2 regions of the Kitasatospora sp. NPDC057512 genome follow, and region 2 is predicted to be linked to the other one. Evidence: riboswitches for the same ligand, from Rfam matches in the RefSeq annotation. Region 2 holds a riboswitch; the other holds the start of a gene.
What was found. A riboswitch is a leader RNA that binds a small molecule or an ion and turns the genes downstream of it on or off. The one in region 2 is predicted to bind S-adenosylmethionine.
Positions count from the first base shown of each region.

Region 1: another riboswitch for S-adenosylmethionine. It lies ahead of thrC (threonine synthase); the one in region 2 lies ahead of ACFU6K_RS11050 (aminotransferase class V-fold PLP-dependent enzyme).

Region 1 is NZ_JBHVET010000575.1:2,082-5,477, reverse strand. Features, by position in the region: gene ACFU6K_RS29400 (MoaD/ThiS family protein) at 1-130, opposite strand, end outside; gene thrC (threonine synthase) at 166-1,473, opposite strand; SAM riboswitch class I at 1,490-1,626, opposite strand; gene ACFU6K_RS29390 (glucosyl-3-phosphoglycerate synthase) at 1,738-2,775, shown strand; gene ACFU6K_RS29385 (trehalose-6-phosphate synthase) at 2,858-3,396, shown strand, end outside.
Region 2 is NZ_JBHVET010000117.1:5,202-8,597, forward strand. Features, by position in the region: gene trpD (anthranilate phosphoribosyltransferase) at 106-1,182, shown strand; SAM riboswitch class IV at 1,291-1,409, shown strand; gene ACFU6K_RS11050 (aminotransferase class V-fold PLP-dependent enzyme) at 1,461-2,843, shown strand; gene ACFU6K_RS11055 (Lrp/AsnC family transcriptional regulator) at 2,847-3,128, opposite strand; gene ACFU6K_RS11060 (rhomboid family intramembrane serine protease) at 3,170-3,396, opposite strand, start outside.

The DNA.
Region 1 (3,396 bases), on a different contig from region 2:
CCGCGATGCCCGCGTGGTTCTTCTCCAGGTCGGCGACGACCTCGGCCAGGGTGGCGCCCTCGGCGGTCACCTCGGCGGCGCCGCCGGTGTAGGTGCGCAGGATGGTGGGAATGCGGACGTTGGCGCTCATGACTCTCCTTGCGGGGGCGGGGCCTATCGGGTGGTTCAGGCGGACACGAGGCCGGCGGCGCGGAACGCGTCCAGCGTCGGGCGGATGACGGCGGTCATCCCGGCGTCGGAGACGGCGTCCAGGGTCTTCAGGCCGTCGCCGGTGTTGATCGCGACGGTCTCCTTGGCCGGGTCCAGCTGCCCGGTCTCGACCAGCTTCTTCAGCACGCCGACGGTCACCCCGCCCGCGGTCTCGGCGAAGATCCCCTCGGTCCGCGCCAGCAGCCGGATCGCCGCCACGACCTCGGCGTCCGTGACGTCCTCCACCGCGCCACCGGTGCGGCGGGCGATGTCCAGCACGTACGGGCCGTCGGCCGGGTTGCCGATCGCCAGCGACTTGGCGATGGTGTCCGGCTTCACCGGCTTGATCACGTCCCGGCCGGCCTTGAACGCGGCCGACACCGGCGAGCAGCCCTCCGCCTGGGCGCCGAAGACCTTGTACGGCCGGTCCTCGACCAGGCCGAGCCTGACCAGCTCCTGGAGCCCCTTGTCGATCTTCGTCAGCTGCGAGCCCGAGGCGATCGGGATCACGATCTGCTCCGGCAGCCGCCAGCCGAGCTGCTCGCAGATCTCGTACGCCAGCGTCTTGGAGCCCTCGCCGTAGTACGGCCGCAGGTTCACGTTGACGAAGCCCCAGCCCTCGCCGGCCGGGTCGCCGATCAGCTCCGAGCAGAAGCGGTTCACGTCGTCGTAGTTGCCCTCGATGCCGACCAGCTCGCCGCCGTACACCCCGGCCATGACGACCTTGCCCTGCTCCAGGTCGTGCGGGATGAACACGCAGGACCGGAACCCGGCCCGGGCCGCCGCCGCGCCCACCGCGCCGGCCAGGTTGCCGGTGGAGGAGCAGGAGAGCGTGGTGTAGCCGAACGCCCGGGCCGCCTCGATCGCGCACGCGACCACCCGGTCCTTGAACGAGTGCGTCGGGTTCCCGGAGTCGTCCTTGATGTGCAGTTGGGCGGTGAAACCGAGCTCCCGGCCCAGATTGTCCGCCTTCACCAGCGGGGTCCACCCCGGGTTCAGGTTGGGCTTGGACGCCACGTCGGCCGGCACCGGCAGCAGCGGCGCGTACCGCCAGATGGACGCCGGACCGGCCTCGATCCGCTTGCGCAGCTCCTCGGCGCCCTCGCTGCCGAACTCGTAGGCGATCTCCAGCGGGCCGAAGCACTCCAGGCACGCGAAGCTGGGGCCGAGCGGGAAGCGGGTGCCGCACTCGCGACAGGACAGCGCGGCGGCCGGGCCGAGGTCGACGGTTGGGGGTCCCCCCGGCCGAAGGCTGGGGGAGGGTGCGGCAGTGTCGATAGCCATGATGGCGAGGCCTCTCTCCTCATCTTCCCCGTGGCGCGGTCGCGGCACGGGACGGAATTGGCACCTGTCCCGCCGGGGCCTGTCGACAGACAGCCGCGCGAGAAGGTTGCCGGGACGTCAACGGGCCGTTCCCTCAGTCCCTCTGGATGAGCTTGTGAAATTGTGGTGGTGCTCAACGGAGACCCCGGCGTGCAAAGGTCCGACCGCTGTACGAAGACTGTATCCGAAGGCGTCAAACCCGAACGGGACCGTCCGCCAAGCGAGATGACCCGTCCCACCGACCTCGCCGAGGAGATCTCCGTGCCCGCCGAACCGACTCCCGCGCTCCTCCCGCAGGCGGCGTCCTGGCTTCGCCGCCGCTCCTGGAGCGCGGCCGACCGGCCGGTCCGCACCCTGCTCGCCGCCAAGGAGCGCACCGGCCGCACGGTCAGCGTGGTCCTCCCCGCCCTGGACGAGGAGGCCACCGTCGGCGACATCGTCCGCACCATCCGCCGCGAGCTGATGGAACGCCTCCCGCTCGTCGACGAACTCGTCGTCGTCGACTCCGGCTCCACCGACGCCACCGCCGCCGTCGCCGCCGAGGCCGGCGCCCGGGTCGAGCACCGCGACGCCGTCCTGCCCCGGCTGCCCGCCGTCCCCGGCAAGGGCGAGGTGCTCTGGCGCTCGCTGCTGGTCACCCACGGCGACATCGTCTGCTTCGTCGACGCCGACCTGCGCGAGTTCGACCCGGCCTTCGTCTCCGGCATCGTCGGCCCGCTGCTCACCGACGAGTCCATCCAGCTGGTCAAGGCCATGTACGACCGCCCGCTGGAGTCGGAGGGCGCCGTCCTGCCGGCCGGCGGCGGCCGGGTCACCGAACTCGTCGCCCGCCCCCTGCTCAACCTCCACTGGCCGGAACTCGCCGGTTTCGTCCAGCCCCTGGGCGGCGAGTACGCGGCCCGCCGGTCACTGCTCGAACGGCTGCCCTTCCCCACCGGGTACGGCGTCGAACTCGGCCTGCTGGTCGACGCCCTGGAGCTGGCCGGCCTGGACGCCCTCGCCCAGGTGGACGTCGGCGTCCGGCACCACCGCCACCAGGACGGCCAGGCCCTCGGCCGGATGGCCGCCACCATCTACCGGACCGCCCTGGAACGCCTCGACCGCACCCACCGCCTCAAGGCCTCCGCCGACCTCGTCCACCCCCACCTCACCCAGTTCACCCGCGACCCGGAAACCCGCGCCTTCACCGCCCACACCCACCCGGTGACCGCCCTCGAACGCCCCCCGATCCACACCCTCCCCGAGTACGCGGCCCGCCACTAGGGGTCGTCTTCGACAGGCCCTGGCCCTGTCTTCGACGGGCCGCACGGGTTTGCCGCCCCGACCCCACGGCAACATGCCAACCATGGGCGATCTCACGACCAACCGTTCGAGCGTGACCGGCACCGCCCCCGTCCTGGTGGCCTCCAACCGGGGACCGGTGTCCTTCAGCACCGCCGACGACGGCACACTGACCCTGCGCCGCGGCGGCGGCGGCCTGGTCTCCGGCCTCTCCGCCATCGACGACCCGAACGCCGTCTGGGTCTGCGCCGCCCTCGACGACTCCGACCGCAGGGCCGCCGCCGAGGCGCCCCACGGCCGCCTCGACCTGGCCGGACACGAGGTCGGCGGCCAGGCCGTACGGATGCTGGACATCGACCCGCGGACCTTCGCCCGCGCCTACAACGGCGTCGCCAACTCCACCCTCTGGTTCGTCCACCACCTGCTCTACGCGACCCCCACCGCGCCCTCCTTCGACGCCGACTTCCGCACCGAGTGGGCCGCCTACCGGGCCTACAACGAGGCCTTCGCCGAAGCCCTCGCCGCCGAGGCCGCCCCGAACGCCGCGGTCCTCGTCCAGGACTACCACCTCTCCCTGGTCCCGGCCCTGCTCCGCGAAGCCCG
Region 2 (3,396 bases):
AGGAGTAGGAAAGACAGGGGTAGAACCGGGCCCTCCGCTCGATAGGCTGGCTCCATCCGTACGGACGTCCCCGGAGCGGGGAACCGACAACAGCTGGAGTCAGCCATGGTGAACGTGAACCCTGCGAACGGCGGTAGCGACCCCGCGCAGGTGGTCCGCACCTGGCCGGACCTCCTGGCGGCACTGTTGCAGGGGGAGGACCTCGACCGCTCGTCCACCGCGTGGGCGATGGACCGGATCATGAGCGGCGAGGCGTCCCCCGTCCAGGTGGCCGGGTTCATGATCGCGCTGCGGGCCAAGGGCGAGTCGGTGGAGGAGATCGCCGGCCTGGTCGACGCGATGTACGCGCACGCCGAGCCGCTGGAGATCCCCGGCCCGGCGGTGGACATCGTCGGCACCGGCGGGGACCGGGCGAAGACCGTCAACATCTCCACCATGTCGGCGATCGTCGCGGCGGCGGCCGGCGCCAAGGTGGTCAAGCACGGCAACCGGTCGGCCTCCTCGGCCAGCGGCTCCTCGGACGTGCTGGAGAAGCTCGGGGTGGCGCTGGACCTCTCCGCCCGGCGGGTCGCCGAGGTGGCCGAGGAGGTCGGGCTGACCTTCTGCTTCGCGGCGAAGTTCCACCCCTCGATGCGGCACGCCGCCACCGCGCGGCGCGACCTCGGGGTGCCGACCGCCTTCAACATCCTCGGTCCGCTGACCAACCCGGCCAAGGTCACCGCGCACGCCATCGGCTGCTTCGACACCCGGCTGTCCGGGCTGATCGCCGGGGTGCTGGCCCGGCGGGGCGCCACGGCGCTGGTCTTCCGCGGCGACGACGGGCTGGACGAGCTGACCATCACCACCACCTCCCAGGTCTGGCTGGTGCGCGACGGGGTCGTCACCGAGACCACCTTCGACCCGCGGGACGTGGGCATCGAGCTGGTCGGCATCGAGGCGCTGCGCGGGGCGGACGCCTCGTACAACGCCGAGGTCGCGCGGCGGCTGCTGGCCGGGGAGCACGGGCCGGTGCGGGACGCCGTCCTGCTGAACACGGCGGCGGCGCTGGTCGCGCTGGAGCTGGGCGACGCGCCGCTCACCGAGCAGCTGGCGGCCGGCATGGAGCGGGCCGCGAAGGCGATCGACTCCGGCGCCGCGCAGGACCTGCTGCGGCGCTGGTCGGAGGCCACCAGCCGGGCCTGAGGCGGCAGTTGGGGAGCCCGTGCCGGTACGCCGGTGCGGGCTCCCGTGCTGTCCGGATGCTGGATGCCCGTTTGACCGCCCGGTGGACCCGGCCTAGAGTCTTCGCCAGGTCATGAGTGACAGCGCCAAGCCCCAGCTGGCTGTCCGGCAACCCTCCGTCCGTGGCGGGGTGCCCTGGGTGAGGACCGGGTCGTCACGGCAAGCCGTCCGTGCGACAAGCGCGGACGCCCGACGACTGGTACTCCCGGGGTCCCTTACCCCAGAAGGAGTGCATCCTCATGTCTCTGGCCACCGAAATCCGCACCCCGCTCGCCGTCCTCGGCGCCGACGTCCAGGTCCCGCTCGTCAGCGGTGAGAAGGTCGGCTACGCGGCGCTCGACTACGCGGCGAGCTCGCCGGCGCTCCAGCGGGTGTGGGACGACGTCGCCGCCTACGCGCCGTACTACGGCAGCGTCCACCGCGGGGCCGGGTACCTCTCCCAGCTGTCCACCGACCTGTTCGAGCAGAGCCGCCGCACCGTCGGCGAGTTCCTCGACCTGCGCGAGGGCGACCAGGTGGTCTTCACCCGGGCCACCACCGACTCGCTCAACCTGCTGGCCTCCGCCGTTCCGGCCGGCACCCGGGTGTTCGCCTTCGAGACCGAGCACCACGCCTCGCTGCTGCCCTGGGCGCACGCCGGACTGGACGTCACCTACCTGCGGGCGCCGCGCTCGCGGGCCGAGGCGGTGGCCGCGCTGGACGCCGCGCTCGCCGAGGCGCCCGAGGGCCCCAGGCTGCTCTGCGTCACCGGCGCCTCCAACGTGACCGGCGAGCTGTGGCCGGTCGCCGAACTGACGGCGACCGCGCACCGGCACGGCGCCCGGGTGGTGCTGGACGCCGCCCAGCTGGCGCCGCACCACCGGGTCTCGGTGCGCGAGCTGGACGTCGACTGGATCGCCTTCTCCGGCCACAAGATCTACGCGCCGTTCGGCGCCGGGGTGCTGGCCGGCCGGGCGGACTGGCTGGACGCGGCCGAGCCGTACCTGGCGGGCGGCGGGGCGACCCGGACGGTGGCCCGGGAGGCCGACGGCTCGGTGGCCGTGCAGTGGCACACCGGCCCGGCCCGGCACGAGGCCGGCTCGCCGAACGTCATCGGCGCCTACGCGATCGCCTCGGCCTGCCGGGCGCTGACCGAGGCCGGCTTCGACGGGCTGGAGGCCCGCGAGCAGCAGCTGATCGCCCGGCTGACGGCCGGGCTGGCCGGGATCCCGCAGGTCAAGGTGCTGAACCTGTTCGGCGAGGGCTCCGCCCGGGTGGGCGTGCTGTCCTTCGTCGTCCGGGACTGGAACAGCTCGCACTTCTCCGCCGCGCTGTCCGCCGAGTACGGCATCGGGGTGCGCGACGGCCTGTTCTGCGCCCACCCGCTGGTGCGCACGCTGCTCGGCGACGAGGACGAGGCGCCGTCCGAGTGCGGTGCGCCCGAGCCCTCGCTGCCGGGCGAGCGCAGCCTGAACGCGATCCGGGTGAGCTTCGGCGCCGGGACGCCGGACGAGCACGTCGACCGCTTCCTGACCGCCGTCCGGGAGCTGGTCACGCAGGGCGCGGCCTGGAACTACCGCAACGAGGGCGGGCGTTGCGTCGCCACCGTGCAGGTCGAGCGGGGCCGGCGCGCCGAGGGCTGACCGCTACTCGTCCAGGCCGAGGGCGAAGGCGGCTTCCAGGTCGTGCTGGGAGTAGGTGCGGAAGGCGATCTGGGTCTCGGTGTGGGCCACGCCCGGGACCTTGTTGAGCCGGCCCGGGATGACCTCGGCCAGGTCGTCGTGCCGGCGCACCCGCACCATCGCCACCAGGTTGTAGCCCCCCGTCACCGAGTAGACCTCGCTCACGCCGTCGATGGCGGCGATGGATTCGGCGATCTCCGGGATGCGGTCGACACTGGTCTTGATCAGGACGATGGCGGTGATCACAGTTCGGGCTCCTTTGTGGGGTGCCGCCAGCGTATCGGGCGTCAGCCCGGTCGTCGCGGGGGGTGGCGGACCACGGTGCAGGCGTAGAGGAACCCGGCCGAGAAGCCGATCACGTGGACCAGGTACGCCACCCCGGGCCCGGCCGCGTGCACCGACCACCACTGCAGGGCGAACCAGAGGCCGAGCACCAGCCAGGCGGGGAAGCGCAGCGGCAGGAAGAGCAGCAGCGGGACGAGGGTGGTCACCCGGGCCCGGGGGTGGAGGCGCA